4 regions of the Brevibacillus antibioticus genome follow, and region 3 is predicted to be linked to each of the others. Evidence: riboswitches for the same ligand, from Rfam matches in the RefSeq annotation. Region 3 holds a riboswitch; each other region holds the start of a gene.

Region 1 (4,213 bases), 3.4 Mb from region 3:
GCTTTTCGGCCAGTTGGGCTTTTGTTGATCGATCAATTATTTCTACTTTTAGAACGCTGGGATAATCGCGCCTTTGTATTCATCTTCAATGAACTTTTTCACTTCAGGTGAGTTCAGTGCTTTTGCCAGCTTTTGAATGGCTTCGGAATCCTTGTTGTCAGGACGAGCTACCAAGAAGTTTGCGTATGGAGTATCTTTATCTTCAATAAACAGAGCGTCTTTGGTTGGAACAAGCTTTGCTTGCAGCGCGTAGTTCGTGTTGATCAGCGCCAAATCTACTTCTTCCAGAACACGCGGCAGCATTGCTGCTTCTACTTCTTTTAATTTCAGGTTTTTCTTGTTCTCAACAACATCTTTCACTGTACCGCTGATGCCAGCGCCTTCTTTCAGCTTGATCAAACCGTTTTTCTCCAAGAGTGCGAGTGCACGACCGCTGTTTGTCGCGTCGTTTGGCAGCGCGATTGTTGCGCCATCAGCTAATTCATCTACAGATTTTATTTTTTTGCTGTAAGCGCCAAATGGTTCGATGTGTACAGCCACTACTGGCACCAGGTTCATGTTTTGGCCTTTATTGAAGTCTTCCAGGTAAGGCTTGTGCTGGAAGAAGTTTGCGTCGAGTTGTTTCTCGTTCACTTGAACGTTAGGTTGTACGTAATCAGTGAACTCTTGGACTTCCAAGTTCACGCCTTGTTCTTTCAGTTTTGGTTGAATGAACTTCAAGATTGCTGCATGTGGAACGGGAGAAGCGCCTACCTTCAATGTTACTTCCTGTTTTCCGCCTTGTGCACCGCCTTCAGCTGGAGCAGGTGCTGTTTCGGTTTTGCCTCCGCAAGCTGCCAAAGAAAATGCCAACACAGTAGAAAGTACAGATACGACTAGCTTTTTCATGAATGATTTCCCCCTTGCATGTATTTCGTTTTATTTTTTGTCAATCTATATGGAAAGATCCTATTTACGGCTGAATTTCTGAACCAGACGGTCCCCCAGCGATTGTAAGATCTGTACCATCACCAGCAAAATAACAACCGTCACAATCATGACATCGGTTTGGAAACGCTGGTATCCGTATCGAATCGCCAAGTCACCCAAACCGCCTCCGCCAATTACCCCAGACATCGCTGTATAGGAGACTAGCGTTACCGTCGTGATCGTAATACCCGCGATCAGACCGGATCTAGACTCTGGCAAAAGGACATTCCAGACGATCTGCCAATTGGAAGCACCCATAGATTGTGCAGCCTCAATCACGCCTTTATCAATCTCACGCAGAGAGGTTTCCACCAAACGTGCGAAAAATGGAGCGGCACCAAACACGAGCGGCGGAATGGCACCCAGTACCCCGAGTGAGGTTCCTACGAGCATTTTCGTCACAGGAATCAGCAAGATCATCAAAATGATAAATGGTACCGAGCGCAATACGTTGACAACGAATGATGCGATCGAATAAAAAGTGCGGTTTTGCAAAAGCTGTCCGCGTGAAGTCAAAAACAGAATGATGCCCAACGGCAAACCAATCAGGACGGTAAACAGAGTGGAGAAGCCGAGCATCGTGAGCGTGTCCATCGTACCTTCGCCGATTTCAGCCCAATCCACATTTTCGAATGTCCAGTCCATTTATATCACCTCTACTTCCAAGCCACGTTGGCGCAGCGTCTCAATGGTCTTTTGATTCTGTGCGACATCGCCTTCCAGCTCGATTACCAACTGACCATACGGCGTATCCTTCATGCGAGAAATGGTTCCCTGCAAAATACTGAACACCGTACCTGTCTCTTGCATGGTTTGGAACAAGATAGGCTGGTACGTTTTTTCTCCGAGGAAGGTGACACGAGCAATCGTGCGGTTCCCCGAAGCCTTTTCGTGCTCGACTGCTTCGCGCAGCTCTGTAGAGTCTGCTACTTGCTCCACGAATTCTTGTGTCGTTTGATGCTTCGGACGAAGGAATACATCCAGTACGTTACCCGACTCGACGATTTTTCCTCCATCAATCACGCCGACACGATCACAAATAGAGCGAATGACGTGCATCTCGTGGGTAATTAACACAATGGTCAAGCCCAGCTTGCGGTTGATGTCCAAGAGGAGTGCGAGAATGGAGTTCGTCGTCTGCGGATCGAGAGCCGATGTAGCTTCGTCGCAGAGCAGCACTTTTGGATCATTCGCGAGCGCACGGGCGATCCCGACACGCTGCTTTTGTCCGCCAGACAGCTGGGTTGGATATTTGTCCTTATGTGCCTCCAAGCCAACCAGCTTTAGCAGCTCGTTCACTTTCTTATCAATCTCTGCCTTCGGACGCTTTGCCAGCTTGAGCGGAAAAGCGACATTTTCGCCGACTGTTGAAGAAGATAGCAAGTTGAAGTGTTGAAAAATCATACCGATTGCGCGACGCTTTTCTTGCAGCTTCCCTTCATCCAGCTTTGTCAAATCGACGCCGTCCACAATAACTTCCCCTGAAGTTGGACGCTCCAGCAAATTGATGCATCGGATCAATGTACTTTTCCCGGCACCAGAGTGTCCGATAATCCCGTATATTTCTCCTTGCTCTATGGAAAGGTCGATCCCCGTTAACGCTGGGATGGTTTTACCTTGTACTTGATAGCTTTTATGCAAATGACGCAGTTGGATCAACGCATCCACCTCCCGACCATAATCTTGATAAAAATATAAAAACCCCTTTTTCACAAACGAAAAAGGGGCTGCAACGCAATGTATACGTTCGCATCCACCCTTCTCATCTGTACAAGATCCAATAATCCTGTAGGAATTGGCACCGCGACGTTCATTCGAAAATGAACCGGCTGCCGGGCTTCATAGGGCCTGTCCCTCCGCCTCTCTTGATAAGAAAGATATCTACGTATATTATGTTCGTTTTTTCTATTTCATGATGATACAAAACGGATTATATCCTTTTTGAAAATATCACGTCAATAGTAATAGCAGGAAAAGTTTTTTGATCCATGACGCCGTTGCGGATGATTTATCACAAAAAAAGCAGCACGCTTAGTTTTGCGTGCTGCTTTTCTTTTCTTCCACGGGTTGATCTGATGCTTCTGTAGGAGGTGTAATTTTTTCTTGGACAAACGACTGAACCTGATCGACATCTGGAACCAGAACGGAGCCTGCTCGGTGCGATTCACGGAACATCCCCATTGGCGGCAATTGATAGTTACCTGGCTCTAACGTATTCAATTTTAATCCAAGTGCAGACAGCTTCAGCATGTCCACCGAACTAATATTGGTTTGAACATACGGTGATACTTCCTTCAAAATGGTAGGAAGCTGCATCAGCGTCGTACCGTTCTTCATCTGATCCACGACTGCCGTCATTAATTTCCGCTGCCGCTCCGTCCGTGTATAATCGGAGGTCGCATCATGGCGGAAACGAGCATATTGCAAGGCTTTGTCTCCATCCAGCTTTTGCAGACCCTTTTTTAGATTAATATCGTAGGCACCTTTATCTGTTGGGTCATGATAATACATGTTTTTTTCTACATTGATCTCGACTCCGCCTACTGCATCAATCAAAGCCTTGAAGCCTTCAAAGTCAGTAATCACGTAACGATCAACCGGAAGTCCAGTGAACTGACTAACTGTTTCCATTGCCAGCTCAGGTCCACCTTCTACAATCGCAGAGTTGATCCGCGAACTGCCTCTACCGGGAATATCTACATACGTATCACGTAGGATTGAAAACATGTCATAACGTTTCCCCGTAGGATCGATGCTGACCAGCATCATGGAGTCAGAACGAGGAAGCCCGTTATTTTTCATTCCTCTGCGGTCTACTCCCATCAGCAGGATATTGACACGTTCCTTGCCATCCCACTCAGGTATTTCTGCTGCTTTGGTGGAATTCCCACCACTAGGCGGTGCGATGTTAGGCTCTTGAATATTTTGAGCAAATTGATAAAAAGAGTATCCGTAATATCCAGCTGTCGCAGCCATCACGACAAGCAAAAGAAGCAACACTCGTTTCCATATTTTCATAAAGTCCACCTTTATTCTCTCTATCCTCAGTTGATGTCATCTCTCCACTTTGTCTAGTATACTCGAATTCGACAAAATTGGAGCAGCCTTTATTTGGGTACCCATCACTTTATAAACATTTTAGTTTACAAAGTTTCAAAAACTCACTATACTGTTCTTATCCATAATGGGTAAGGGGTGCATTCGCGTGATATCACCGTCAGCTTTCCTCAATCGCTATCCACGT
Region 2 (4,213 bases), 4.8 Mb from region 3:
TAATGCCTTCCCAGAAATTGCATAGTAAAGCGTGAGGGAGGGACAAACGTGGAAGGATTCGGAGAAACCATGATCGTCATCGGGCGCGTATGTACGATTATTCCTTTATTACTGATCATCACTTTATTCATGGGCAAGCGCTCGATTGGGGAGCTGCCGGTTTTTGACTTTATCATCATTATTACTTTGGGCTCAGTGGCAGGGGCTGACATTGCAGAGCCAGATGTCCGGCATATTTCGATTGCAGTAGCGATTGTGACATTGGGCATCTTGCAACGGGTCGTATCGCAGTTGTCCATTGTCTTTCGCTGGTTTGGCAGAATGGTTACATTTGAGCCGACCGTCATTTTCTACAACGGGACTTTTCACGTCAAAAACCTAAAAAAAATCCGCTATTCGCTCGATAATGTCCTCCATATGCTTCGCGAAAAAGACATTTTTGACCTGGCAGAAATTGATTTGGCCATTATCGAGGCGAACGGTCGGTTGACTGTGCTCAAAAAAGTAGAGCAGCAGTTCGTAACGAAACAGGATTTAAGCGTCCAGACTAATTCTGCGGGAATGTCGTTGCCTGTCGTTGTGGAAGGCAAGATTTATCCGGATGTGCTGTCATACCGGAAACGGGACGAGCAATGGCTTGTGCACGAATTGAAGAAAAAGGGGATCGCGTCCGAACAAGTCTTTCTCGCAACAATCAATCGCCAAAATGAATTGCAGTTCTCCTTAAAAAACGAAAAAGAACCACAAGTACCCCCGTTGCATCATTAGCGATCGAATGGAAAAAGGCACAGTCCCTCTGCAAAACCTGCAAGAAGTTACTGTGCCTTATACGGGAGCATAATGGTGAACTTGGTTCCTACTCGTGGTTTGCTTGATACTTTGACCGTTCCACCAATCGCATGAATGACATGATAGGAATACGTCAATCCAAGACCGGTCCCAGTTGTTTTCGTAGAAAAGTAAATCGTTCCGAGGCGGCTGATCTGTCCTGCATCCATGCCGACGCCGTTATCCTTGATGACCAACAGGGCTTTGTTTCGCTCGATGAGCAAGTCCAGGGAGACTTTTCCGTCCGAAATATCCGAACACGCCTCGATGGCATTTTTGATGAAATTCACCAGCACTTGCTTGAACTCGTCTGAATTGGCCTTGATCGTCACAGGTCTCTCAAAGTCTTGCAGTGTAAGCTCCACGTTATGCATATTGGCAAAGGGGAGCATCACCTCGCGGATGGCTTGCAGATGCTCGCTCACATTAATGATCTCATGCCGTTCCTTGAGCGGCTTAGAAATCGCAAGGTACTCGGTCAAAATAGCTTCTGTCCGTTGGATTTCATCGAGACTGATGCCGATGTATTGATCGACCTTTACCAAATTTTCCGGACATTCCTGTATTAATTTCAAGAACCCTTTGACTGCTGTCAGCGGATTGCGAACCTCGTGTGCGAGCGATGCAGCAACATGGCTCATCGTCTGGATTTTTTCGTTTTGCGCGTGGCGAATAAACAGCTCCTTATCCGAAACACATTTACTGAAAAGCGACATTAATAACCAGAGGCCGAAAAAGTTTTGAATAGGAATCACTATGGTGTAGTAAACGAGGTGTTGAGTTACGTACGTGGGAAAAAAGTAATAAGTAGTCCCTAAAGCAACCGTAGAAAAAATCGCACTCGTCATAAAAAGATACAGTGTTTTCCGATAACTGGCTTTGTAGTGTCGATACAAAAAGAGTGAGAAGACAAAATTGACTATAAGAATCAGCATGGCGACCCATGTTCCTTCGCCACCTAGGTAGTACCGATAAAGCAAGGCTTCAATCAGAAGGAGCAAGGCAATCTCAATTCCGCCATAAACCAGTCCGAAAAGAATGATGACATGTCGGATGTCAAAAAACATGCCAGTCGTGACACTCGGCGCGAAGGTCATCGCGAGAAACATGCAGGCTGAGCTGGTGATGACAATAAAGGAACGGCTGTAGTTCCTCATTTTGTCACGGTAATAAATGTTGAAAAACACAAACGGGATAATGGCGAAAAACAATTGAAGAATGACTTCTTTTAATAGACTCATGTAGCATCCCCATTGCAAATATTTGCTAGGCTTGTATCAATCTACGATAATTCGACAAGACACAACAAAATCCCTCTTGATGTTATAGAAGTAGCTGGAATATTTATCAAGAAAATTCTTTTGGTAAACCTAGTTGACAGATAGGTAATTGCCGGATTATATTCTGTATATACTTATACAAACGTTTCGAAAATAGAAACTACTCTTATCAAGAGAAGGCTGAGGGAATGGCCCTATGAAGCCCGGCAACCTAGCACGAGAGAATGCGTTCTTTCGAGCCAAGGTGCTAACTCCACCAGGTAGAATACCTGACAGATAAGAGGCGAGAATCTTGTCGATTTTTGTCCTCTTTTTCTGTGAAAGAGGATTTTTTGCATTTCTCGAAAGTTTCGTAAAAAAGAGGGGGAGCTTCTCAATGAAAAAGAAACTTGGTCTGATCACATCACTTGTTTTGGCAGCATCTGTTCTTGTGACGGCATGCGGCAGCGGGGCAACAACGGGAACCGGCAGCACAAGCGGCGGTGCTTCGGGAGAGAAGGCGAAGAGAATCGCACTGATCATGCGTCAAAACGTAGGGACGTTCTCCGCACAATACATCAATGGCGTGAAGACAGAGGTGGAGAAAAACGGCGGCGAGTTGACCGTATTCAATGCAGATACCGATCTGGCAAAAATGGCGTCCAACCTCGACGCGGCTGTGAACCAAAAGTTTGATGGTATTCTGATCGACCATGGTACGGCGGAAGCGTTGCAGCAGGGCACACAAAAGGCCGTGGATAAAAAAATCCCGGTTGTCCTGTTTGATACAGACATCAACATTCCGGGTGTGCCAGTTGTGGCGCAGGATGATAACAAATTGGCAGAGCTGAGCCTGGAGAAGCTGGCAGCAGATACAAATGGCAAAGGCAACATCGTAAAAATCTGGGTTGCTGGCTTTGCGCCGATGGAAAAACGCCAAGTCACGTATGAAGCTTTCCAGAAGAAATACCCAGACTTGAAAGAGATTGCTGCCTTCGGTTCTGCTACCAACAATACGGCACTCGATACACAAACGCAGATGGAAGCGATCTTGAAAAAGTATCCCAACAAAGGTGACATCACAGCAGTATGGGCGGCTTGGGATGAATTTGCCAAAGGGGCGACACGTGCTATCCAGCAAGCAGGTCGTACGGAAATCAAAGTATACGCCATCGATTTGAGCGATGAGGATCTGCAAATGATCCAGGCGGAAAACTCTCCGTGGACAGCGACGGCAGCAGTAGACCCATCCAATATCGGACGCATTCATGCCCAAACCGTGTTCCAAAAAATCAAAGGCGAGCAAGTGCCAGACAACGTGAAGCTGAATCCAGTGCTGGTGAAACAGGAAGACCTGCCGAAGGATAAAAAAGTAACGATGGGCGACTTGTCCCAATACGTAAAAGAGTGGGGCAAGTAAGAACCAAACTGGCTTTTCCCGTTGATCTGTATCCGTCAACGGGATTTTTCCTTATAGAGGTTGGAACACGCAGGTAAACAGGAGGTGTGAAACATGTCCACATTGCAGATGAAAGGGATGGCGAAGCAGTTCTCTGGGGTTCCAGCCCTGCGATCCGTCGATTTTGAGGTGCGCGCGGGAGAGGTCCACGCACTGCTCGGTGCCAATGGTGCGGGAAAGAGTACCCTGATGAAAATCCTCACGGGAGCGTATCAGGCAGATGGCGGTACGATCACCATCGATGGACAGGCCGTGTCGATTCAATCTCCGCAGGACGCCAATGCACAGGGCATTCAATGTGTATATCAGGAAGTGGACACCGCCTTGATCCCGTATTTGAGCGTTGCTGAAAACATATTGGCGGGCCAGCTCGTCCAGGCGAAAACCAAGGGACTGATCAACTGGCAGAGCTTGTACAACCAATCAGAGCAGATTTTAAAAAACCTCGGCTTCTCCATTCCGGTGAGGATGCTCGTCGAAGAATGTACGCTGTCGGAAAAGCAATTGATTTTGATTGCACGCGCTACCGTTCAAAAGGCGAAGTACGTCATTTTCGATGAACCGACAGCACCGTTGAGCACGAAGGAGAGCGAGCGGCTGTTTCAAATCATTGCACAGTTGAAAAAAGCCGGAGTCGGGATCATTTATATCTCCCACAGGTTGCCGG
Region 3 (4,213 bases):
GCGAGGAGATTTTGTCCTGTTTAAAACGAAAAACTCTTTTGAAGAGGCGTTCTCTTTTGAATTCATCTTTCTGTCAGAAGAAGGTGCGGAATATATAAGTGAGCTGGGGGTGCGGGGCATTGGTACCGATGCACTTGGAATCGAACGCAGCCAGGAAGGTCACCCCACACATAAAAAATTGTTTGCAGCGGGAGTCATTGTCGTGGAAGGCTTGCGGCTAGCAGAGGTCCCGCCAGGCGAGTATTTTCTGGTAGCTGCACCACTCAAGCTGATCGGCACGGATGCAGCCCCGGCAAGGGTCCTATTGTTTGAAGGCTTACATAGTAACTTGTCTATTGAAACTGAATGACGAGGAGTGGGAAACATATGCTCAGACGACCAGAGCGCGATGAATACGCTGCTTATTTTGACTATTACATGGGTCTTGTACCGGAGGGGGAGCTCCAAACGATCCTCACGCAGCAAGGAGAGAGGATCGTCGCGTTAGTTTCGTCCCTTGCCCCCGAACAAGTTGATTATCGGTATGCGCCAGGCAAATGGACGGTTAAAGAGGTGTTGGGTCATCTCATCGATGCAGAACGAATCATGAGCTATCGCCTGCTGAGAATCGCGAGAGGAGATCAGACACCCCTCGTCGGTTTTGATGAGAATGCTTTTGTTGAAAACGGGTGTTTTCAGCTAAGAGACCTGTCTGATTTACTGGAAGAGTATAAGGCTGTCCGTGCTTCCACCATCGCGCAGGTGCGAGGAATCTCGCCAGAAGCGTGGTTGCGTACAGGACTTGCCAACGGAAACAAGCTATCTGCAAGGACATTGGCCTATGTGATTGCTGGACATGAAGCTCACCACACTAGCATTTTGATAGAACGGTACTTCGGGTAAGGTAACGTAGCAGTGAGAATAGACAATTTCATAGGTGGAAACAGGTTCCTTAGGGCGTAACCAACTCGCCACAAGGATAATAGGGAAGCTCGGTGCAAATCCGACACGGTCCCGCCACTGTAAGAGGGGAGTCAGCGTCCAACAAGCCACTGGTCTATCAAAATAGACGGGGAAGGCGACGCGAAACGATGATCCCATAGTCAGGAGACCTGCCTGTTTCGACAACACTGATAGACCTACGGGAGATAGGGAGGTGTTAGAGATGGCTTGCAAAAAACAGCGAGTGGACAAGTACGTCCCTCCTTTTCTGGCATTTTCTAACGATCGTCACGGTCGAGCGGAAAATGCTCTTTTTATTTTGGGCAGGATAAAAGAAGAGGAGGGCGTGCGATGATTCAACTTTTCATTTGCCAATGGTGCGGATATGTTGAGGAAAAAGAGATACCTAAGGAAGGCCAGGAGGGCGTGTTTCATTGCGCTTGCTGCAGTATGGAAGAGGTGGAAAGCCTGTTCATCCACAATTGAAAGCCTTGCCAAATTAGCTTGCAATCAGAAAAGAAAGAATTTTGTTGACGCTTGCCTTGGAATTTCTTAGAATAAAGCTCAACAGCATAAATAGTTCTTATCCAGAGAGGTGGAGGGTCTGGCCCGATGAAGCCCGGCAACCGTTGCATATGGCAATAAGGTGCCAATTCCTGCGAGACGTTTCGTCTCGAAAGATAAGAAGCGGGTTACTCCATTAGTAGATGAACCTTCTTCTTAGCGAAGAAGGTTTTTTTAATTTCATATTTTCTTTATCCAGAGAGGTGGAGGGACTGGCCCGATGAAGCCCGGCAACCGTCACGCATATTTTGTGACAAGGTGCCAATTCCTGCAGGACATATACGTCCTGGGAGATAAGGAGGGGGAGCATTAGCTGCTAACAAGCCTTCTTCTTATCGAAGATGGCTTTTCTTTTTATCTAAAACTCGGGGTATGGGGTGGTCAGGATGAGTACAGAAGTGGTACGCGTGGGATTATTGGGATTGGGAACAGTTGGTGGAGGCGTAATCAAAACGATCCGTTCGCAACAGGAGAAGCTGGCTTCTCGTCTGGGAAAACGAATTGAGATCGTCAAGGCATTGGTGCGTGACTCGGAAAAAGAGCGGGCGGTTCATGTCGACCCTGCTTTACTGACAACTGACTTTGAGGATGTATTGAGAAGCGATGTGGATATCGTGGTGGAGGTCATGGGTGGTGTAGAACCTACCTATGACTACGTCCGTGCTTTAATTGAAAAGGGCTGCCATGTGGTAACTGCGAATAAAGAGCTCCTGGCGAAAAAAGGAACAGAGCTAGTCGATTTGGCCAATCAGTATCAAGTGCATCTTGCTTATGAAGCGAGTGTGGCAGGGGGCATCCCGATCTTGAGCGTGCTCCGGCAGTTCCTTCGCACGAACGATATCCAAGGTGTTCGCGGTATTCTCAACGGAACAACGAACTTCATTTTGACGAAAATGGAAGCAGAGCAGCTCTCATACCAAGAGGTGCTCAAGCAAGCGCAGGAGCTGGGCTATGCGGAAGCAGACCCTCGTTCGGATGTAGAAGGCTTTGATGCGATGTATAAATTGTATATCTTGACACAGCTTGTTTATGGAGAAGCGCTGCCTTTAGCGGATGTTGTTCGCAAAGGGATTGCAGATTTGTCAGCGGGTCACATTCGGATTGCGAGCGAGTTGGGGTACCGGATCAAGCTGATCGCGCAGGCTTATCAAGCCGAACAAGAAATTCGCCTATCTGTTGAACCAACCATGCTTCCACTGAGCCATCCGTTGGCGCAAATCCACGACGCATTTAATGCTGTCCAGCTATCCGGTAACATCGTGGGAGACTTGTTGTTTACAGGAAGAGGGGCAGGAGAGCTCCCCACAGCGAGTGCAGTCGTGGAGGATTTGGCCTATTTATTGACACAGCCATTCACACCGCATCCTACCTGGAAAGAAAAAACGGCTGACAAAGCTGGAGTCACGGTGGACTCGGCAGAACACGTCCTCTGTTATCTTGAGGGCTCGTGTCATACTGCTACGCCAGATCGTGTCTTGCATTTCCTCGAGCAAGTAGGAGTGAACGTTCATAAATTAAAAGTCCAATTCGATTTGGGGGGCGTCTTGCGCGCAGGTTTGATCGTGACAGGAATCAGTGAAGAGCATGAGTCCTTATTGAAAAATGATTTTGGCTTAGAAGTACGATGCTTCCCCATTATCGAATCTGCGTAAGTAAGAGGAATAATAAGAAGAAAAGCCGTATTTCTAGTTACCTGGAAACACGGCTTCTTTTGTCAGGGGCAGTCTCCACTGCTTTTGCACGCGGCTGCACACGCCCGTCACTTTGTATCTCGACACTCTCAGAAATGGATTCAATGCGTTTTAGTAGGGCAGCGCCATTGCTTTCATTCATCGGTACAGCTTGTCCCAATTCTGCGTGAAACGGAAGCATCGTCAGCTCACAATCACCACTTTTCGTGCAGGTTGCTTGCAGGACCATCGTTTCCCAAGTCTTGGGTTCGGTTGATCGTGTGAAAATGAAATTGCCGAGACTGTACGCAATCCATTTGTCGTTGTATCGTTCAAAACCTTGAAGGACGTGAGGATGACCGCCGACAATCAAATCTGCACCAGCATCGATGTAGGCACGAGACAGCTCTTTTTGATGATCGATAGGATAATCGTAGCGTTCCTTGCCCCAGTGTGAAATCACCACGACGAGATCCGCTTGATTGTTTGCTTCACGGATCGCTTTCACTGCCAATGTAGGATCATAGGAAGCGGCCATACCTGGCTGGGAATCACCTGCAAACCAGCTCGTTTCGGGAATGACCCTGCTGAAACCGAGAATCGCGATCTTGATGCCGTTCTTTTCTATGAATATAGGCGAATAGGCACGGCTAGCATCCTTACCGGCGCCGACGTATTGAATCCGGTTTTCATCCAAAGCGTCAAAAGTATCCAGCAACCCGGGAACTCCTTGGTCCATGGAGTGATTATTGGCGAGATTTACCACATCAATCCCAGCGTTTTTCATGGCAGGGACAGCAAGTGGCGATGACTTGTAGACATAATCCTTGTTCTGAGCAGGAACACCTGTGGCGGTGATCGGCGTCTCCAAATTGGCAATGGTGATATCATCTTGCAAAAAAAGCGAGCTTACATGTTTGTATGGGTAGTCATAGCTGTTTGCGAGTAGGGTTTTCTCAACATTTCCTGACATCATGATGTCACCGACAAAGGTGAGCTGCACGGAAGTCTTTTGGTTTGCGGTATGATCAGGAGCAGGCGGCGTGTACGGGTTGGCA
Region 4 (4,213 bases), 5.0 Mb from region 3:
GAAACCTTTTGTCGCGCCTACTCTTCCTTGGATGACTACCGTGGGGAAAAAGTACGACCTTGGCTGTTCAAGGTGGCCTATCACGCTTTCGTAGACGGTTATCGCAGGAAGACGAAACACCGGTTTGCGTTTGTGGAAGTCCTGCCAGAGCGACGTGATCATGCAGCGGTTGATCCGGCAGAGCATGTCGTAAACAAGGAGCTGTGGGAAGTGGCCCATGACTATTTGGAGAGACTTCCAGAAAAGCAGAGACAGGTCATTTTGTTGTCTGCCATGCAGTTTTCCTACGCGGAAATGGCAGAGGTACTCGGGATCGAGCTGGCAGACGTCAAGCGTTCCTTGTTTCGGGGGAGACAAAAGATGCGGCAGTTGTGGAGGGAGGAAAGCTGATGATGAACAAGGATGAGAATCATCGCGAGCAAAGGCTGCTTGCTTATTTGCGTGGGGAAATGGCGGAAGAAGATTCGAAACAATTCGAGGAGGAAATAGCCGCTGACGAGGAATACGCACAGCGGTTGGAGAGGCTTTTGCTGGGGGAAGAAACGGGAGAGGACAACGCGAAGATAAAACAGCCTGAAACGCTGTCGGCTGAAAAACAGCGCGCGATTGTTCGCCGGGGGAAATGGAAAAATCGGTTGAGCAACGCTGGATTCACCATAGTGCTTCCCTTTTTGACCGGAGTTGTGTTGCTGATTCTGAATGGCTGGGTAGGGTCGCTGATGCATGAGGATCTGTTCCGCGTTGCGAAGTCGATGGTCAATTTTACTCAACCCGGTGTTAGTGTAGGCGGGAGTGGCTCGCAGGTGGGATTGCTATACGGCAATATCAGCATGGAGCTTCGCGAGAGAGTCGGGTCGGAAGAAAAGAACGCTGGCCGCTTTGAAAGTACAAATGTGTTGTGGAACGTAAATGCCGGGCCGAAATGGACGAATGGAGTCAGGGAGCAAAAGCTGTATTTCCGTTATCCGACTGAGGGAGAAAAGGAGGGTACGATGTTTCTCACTTCACCTGCCTGGACAACGATGGAAAAGCTACCTGAGGGGACCGTTTCTCAGCTCGCGATTTCCTTCGATCACTTCCTGACGTATGAGGAGTACTATGAACTGGTTTCCCGCCATGTTACCTCTTCGGGACAAGATACGGTTTGGTTTGCGGTAGACACAGGGGTGGAGCGCAAGCAAGCAGAAGGTGAGGGGGGCAAACGGTTTCTCGGTCCCGGGTACGTATGGGGGTTTGCTCAGCATGAACTGGATTACGGAAGTGCACCCATTCAGGTAAATGGGGAAGAAGACAGAAGAATGGCTGCCTATTTGGAGGAGATGAAGTACTTATCTGAGCAGGAAGATCTGGCTAGCGATATCGGCAGATCCTTGCTATTTCGTAGGGATCTACAGATAGCGGAGCGATATAGCTATATGCAGGAAAAGGGAGTACGCATCTACGGCGCCGTCCTCACCGGACCTACGAAAGAACTGCTGAAGCTCAAGGCCGAAAAGTCGATAACAGCGGCGTTATTAGGCAAGGTAGACTGGTGGAATTGGGAGAGACCTGCGGCATCGGGAACACATTATACCTACTAGTAGCACGGTGCGAATTTTTGCACAAAAGAGTGTTGACATCGTGGAATCGTTGGTTGTATGATTCAAACTAAATCAAAAACCGAATACGTTTTGGATACCTTATCCAGAGAAGGTGGAGGGACTGGCCCGATGATACCCGGCAACCGACATGACGCCATTCAGACGCGGGAAAGCGACTGATTGACAGGCGACATGCACGGTGCTAATTCCTGCAGAAACAAAAGTGGTCTGGAAGATAAGGGGGACATCAACACGGTTCTTACACGTGACGACAGCGACCTCTTTTCTTCGGGAAAAGAGGTCTTTTTATTGCTCCAGGACACAAACAAAACAGGTAGAGATAGAGAAAAAATACGTAGAGGGGAGTTTTGGAATCATGGCATATCGTGCATTGACTGAACAGGAAGCAGTGGAGTACGTAAAAGGAATACCGGGTCTTTTTAGCGAAGGAGCAGAGTTGACCAGTCGCGAAATCGGGGATGGGAACCTCAATCTGGTTTTTGACATTCAGGAGCCAGCAACCGGTAAGAGCGTCATTGTCAAGCAAGCACTGCCTTTTGCCCGCGTCGTGGGAGAATCTTGGCCGCTTACGATTGATCGTGCACGTATCGAGAGCGAGGCACTCCGCATTCAGCACAAATACGTTCCAGACCTGGTGCCACAGGTGTATCATTTCGATGGGGAACTTGCGTTGACCGTTATGGAAAACGTCGGGGACCACATCATCATGCGCAAAGGTCTGATCGAAGGAAAACGATACCCGCTATTCGCGAAGCAAATTGGCCGTTTTCTCGCGCAAACCTTGTTTTTTACATCCGATCTGGGCGCGCATCCGTACGATAAAAAATCGCTAGTCGGAACATTCATAAATCCAGAATTGTGCAAAATAACAGAAGACCTCGTCTTTACCGATCCGTATGAAAATGCGCCTACCAACGACTTCAACCCGTTGATCCGCCGTGAAGTCGAGGCGATCTGGAACAACAGGCCGCTGAAGCTGGAAATCGCCAAGCTGAAATACGATTTCCTTACACGCTCGGAAGCGCTCCTTCATGGTGACTTGCATACTGGAAGTATTTTCATCACGGAAACCAGCCTGAAAGCAATCGATCCGGAGTTCGCTTACTACGGTCCGATCGGTTTTGACATTGGGGCGGTCATTGCCAATCTGCTGCTCAACTACGCAGGACAGCACGGTTTGCAAAAAGATCAAGGAGAACGGGAAACGTACCGCGAATACTTACTGGAAACGGTCGAGGATGTCTGGAATGAATTCGTTTCGCAATTCGTTCAGCTCTGGCATAAGCAAGCCAAAGAGCGTAGCGCCCATGTCGAAGGACTATGGCAAGGCTACGTGAAGCGCTTGATTCAGGATACAGCAGGCTATGCCGGATGCAAAATCCTGCGTCGTGTCATCGGCTTGGCAGGTGTAGCGGACCTGAATGCCATTGAAGACGACCAGACTCGCGCAGAAGCAGAGCGTCTGGCTCTCTCGATTGGAGAGGCGCTGATTCTTGGTCGCGGCGGCATCGACGAATCGACAGATATTACGGACATCGTACGCACTGTGACCGAACGTTACTATCAGGAGGCTACGACAGTATGACAACCAGCACCCAATTGGCACCCGTTACATGGGAGAATGACGCATTGGTCTTGCTTGACCAGACGCGTCTGCCAGTAGAAACGATCTATTTGAACTTGACCACCTCCGAGCAAGTATGGGGTTCCATCCGACGCTTGGAAGTACGTGGCGCACCAGCGATTGGCATGGCGGCGGCTTACGGGCTCTACCTGGGCATTCGTGGCAGTGAAGCGAGTAACTACGATGAGTTTTGGCAGGAACTGAACCAGCAGGCAGACTACCTGGGCTCTTCCCGTCCGACAGCGGTGAATCTGTTCTGGGCGTTGGATCGTATCAAGGCTCGTGTTGAAAAAGAAAGCGGTGCGTCGATTGCCAATTTGAAGGCGGCAGTGCTCGATGAAGCACTGGCGATACAAAAGGAAGACGCTGAAGTATGCCGGACCATCGGAGAGCATTTGCTCACTCTGTTGCATGACGGTATGGGAATTCTCACGCACTGTAATCCAGGGGCATTGGCTACAGCAGCGTACGGTACGGCTACCGCTCCCTTTTATTTGGCAAAGGAACGCGGCTGGAACCTGAAGGTGTACGCGGACGAAACTCGTCCTGTCCTGCAAGGTGCTCGTCTTACTGCATTCGAATTGCAGCAAGCAGGAATTGATGTCACGCTGATCTGCGACAACATGGCGGCGATGGTCATGTCCCAAGGGAAAGTAGAGGCTGTCATCGTGGGTACAGACCGCGTAGCGGCGAATGGCGATGTCGCCAACAAAATCGGCACGTATGGGGTAGCGGTATTGGCAAAAGCTCACGGCATTCCTTTTTACGTGGCAGCTCCCTTGTCCTCCGTCGATCTGGAGACACCGACAGGCGCAGATATTCCGATTGAAGAGCGTCCAGCTGAGGAAATTACCCACGGCTTGGGCAAACAGGTAGCTCCAGACGATATCAAGGTGTACAATCCTGCGTTCGATGTAACGCCTGCGAAGTACATTACTGCGATCGTTACGGAGACAGGCATTTTCAAGCCGGAAGAGATCGGCAACAG

The links. Region 3 has a riboswitch for S-adenosylmethionine ahead of E8L90_RS04520 (homoserine dehydrogenase). Riboswitches for the same ligand answer to the same signal wherever they lie in the genome.
Region 1: linked by a shared signal. The riboswitch ahead of E8L90_RS20805 (methionine ABC transporter ATP-binding protein) and the one ahead of E8L90_RS04520 (homoserine dehydrogenase) in region 3 are both predicted to bind S-adenosylmethionine.
Region 2: linked by a shared signal. The riboswitch ahead of E8L90_RS27255 (sugar ABC transporter substrate-binding protein) and the one ahead of E8L90_RS04520 (homoserine dehydrogenase) in region 3 are both predicted to bind S-adenosylmethionine.
Region 4: linked by a shared signal. The riboswitch ahead of mtnK (S-methyl-5-thioribose kinase) and the one ahead of E8L90_RS04520 (homoserine dehydrogenase) in region 3 are both predicted to bind S-adenosylmethionine.

What each region holds. Positions count from the first base shown of each region.
Region 1 is NZ_SZNK01000001.1:4,338,614-4,342,826, forward strand. Features, by position in the region: gene E8L90_RS20795 (MetQ/NlpA family ABC transporter substrate-binding protein) at 49-888, opposite strand; gene E8L90_RS20800 (methionine ABC transporter permease) at 949-1,614, opposite strand; gene E8L90_RS20805 (methionine ABC transporter ATP-binding protein) at 1,615-2,628, opposite strand; SAM riboswitch class I at 2,729-2,844, opposite strand; gene E8L90_RS20810 (LCP family protein) at 3,001-3,987, opposite strand; gene E8L90_RS20815 (MFS transporter) at 4,175-4,213, shown strand, end outside.
Region 2 is NZ_SZNK01000001.1:5,677,992-5,682,204, forward strand. Features, by position in the region: gene E8L90_RS27245 (DUF421 domain-containing protein) at 49-768, shown strand; gene E8L90_RS27250 (ATP-binding protein) at 816-2,069, opposite strand; SAM riboswitch class I at 2,272-2,391, shown strand; gene E8L90_RS27255 (sugar ABC transporter substrate-binding protein) at 2,485-3,507, shown strand; gene E8L90_RS27260 (sugar ABC transporter ATP-binding protein) at 3,601-4,213, shown strand, end outside.
Region 3 is NZ_SZNK01000001.1:905,369-909,581, forward strand. Features, by position in the region: gene E8L90_RS04510 (cyclase family protein) at 1-349, shown strand, start outside; gene E8L90_RS04515 (DinB family protein) at 367-882, shown strand; cobalamin riboswitch at 908-1,113, shown strand; gene E8L90_RS31055 (hypothetical protein) at 1,273-1,407, shown strand; SAM riboswitch class I at 1,502-1,608, shown strand; SAM riboswitch class I at 1,674-1,785, shown strand; gene E8L90_RS04520 (homoserine dehydrogenase) at 1,872-3,137, shown strand; gene E8L90_RS04525 (CapA family protein) at 3,175-4,213, opposite strand, start outside.
Region 4 is NZ_SZNK01000001.1:5,920,415-5,924,627, forward strand. Features, by position in the region: gene E8L90_RS28440 (sigma-70 family RNA polymerase sigma factor) at 1-390, shown strand, start outside; gene E8L90_RS28445 (anti-sigma factor) at 390-1,580, shown strand; SAM riboswitch class I at 1,677-1,822, shown strand; gene mtnK (S-methyl-5-thioribose kinase) at 1,957-3,186, shown strand; gene mtnA (S-methyl-5-thioribose-1-phosphate isomerase) at 3,183-4,213, shown strand, end outside.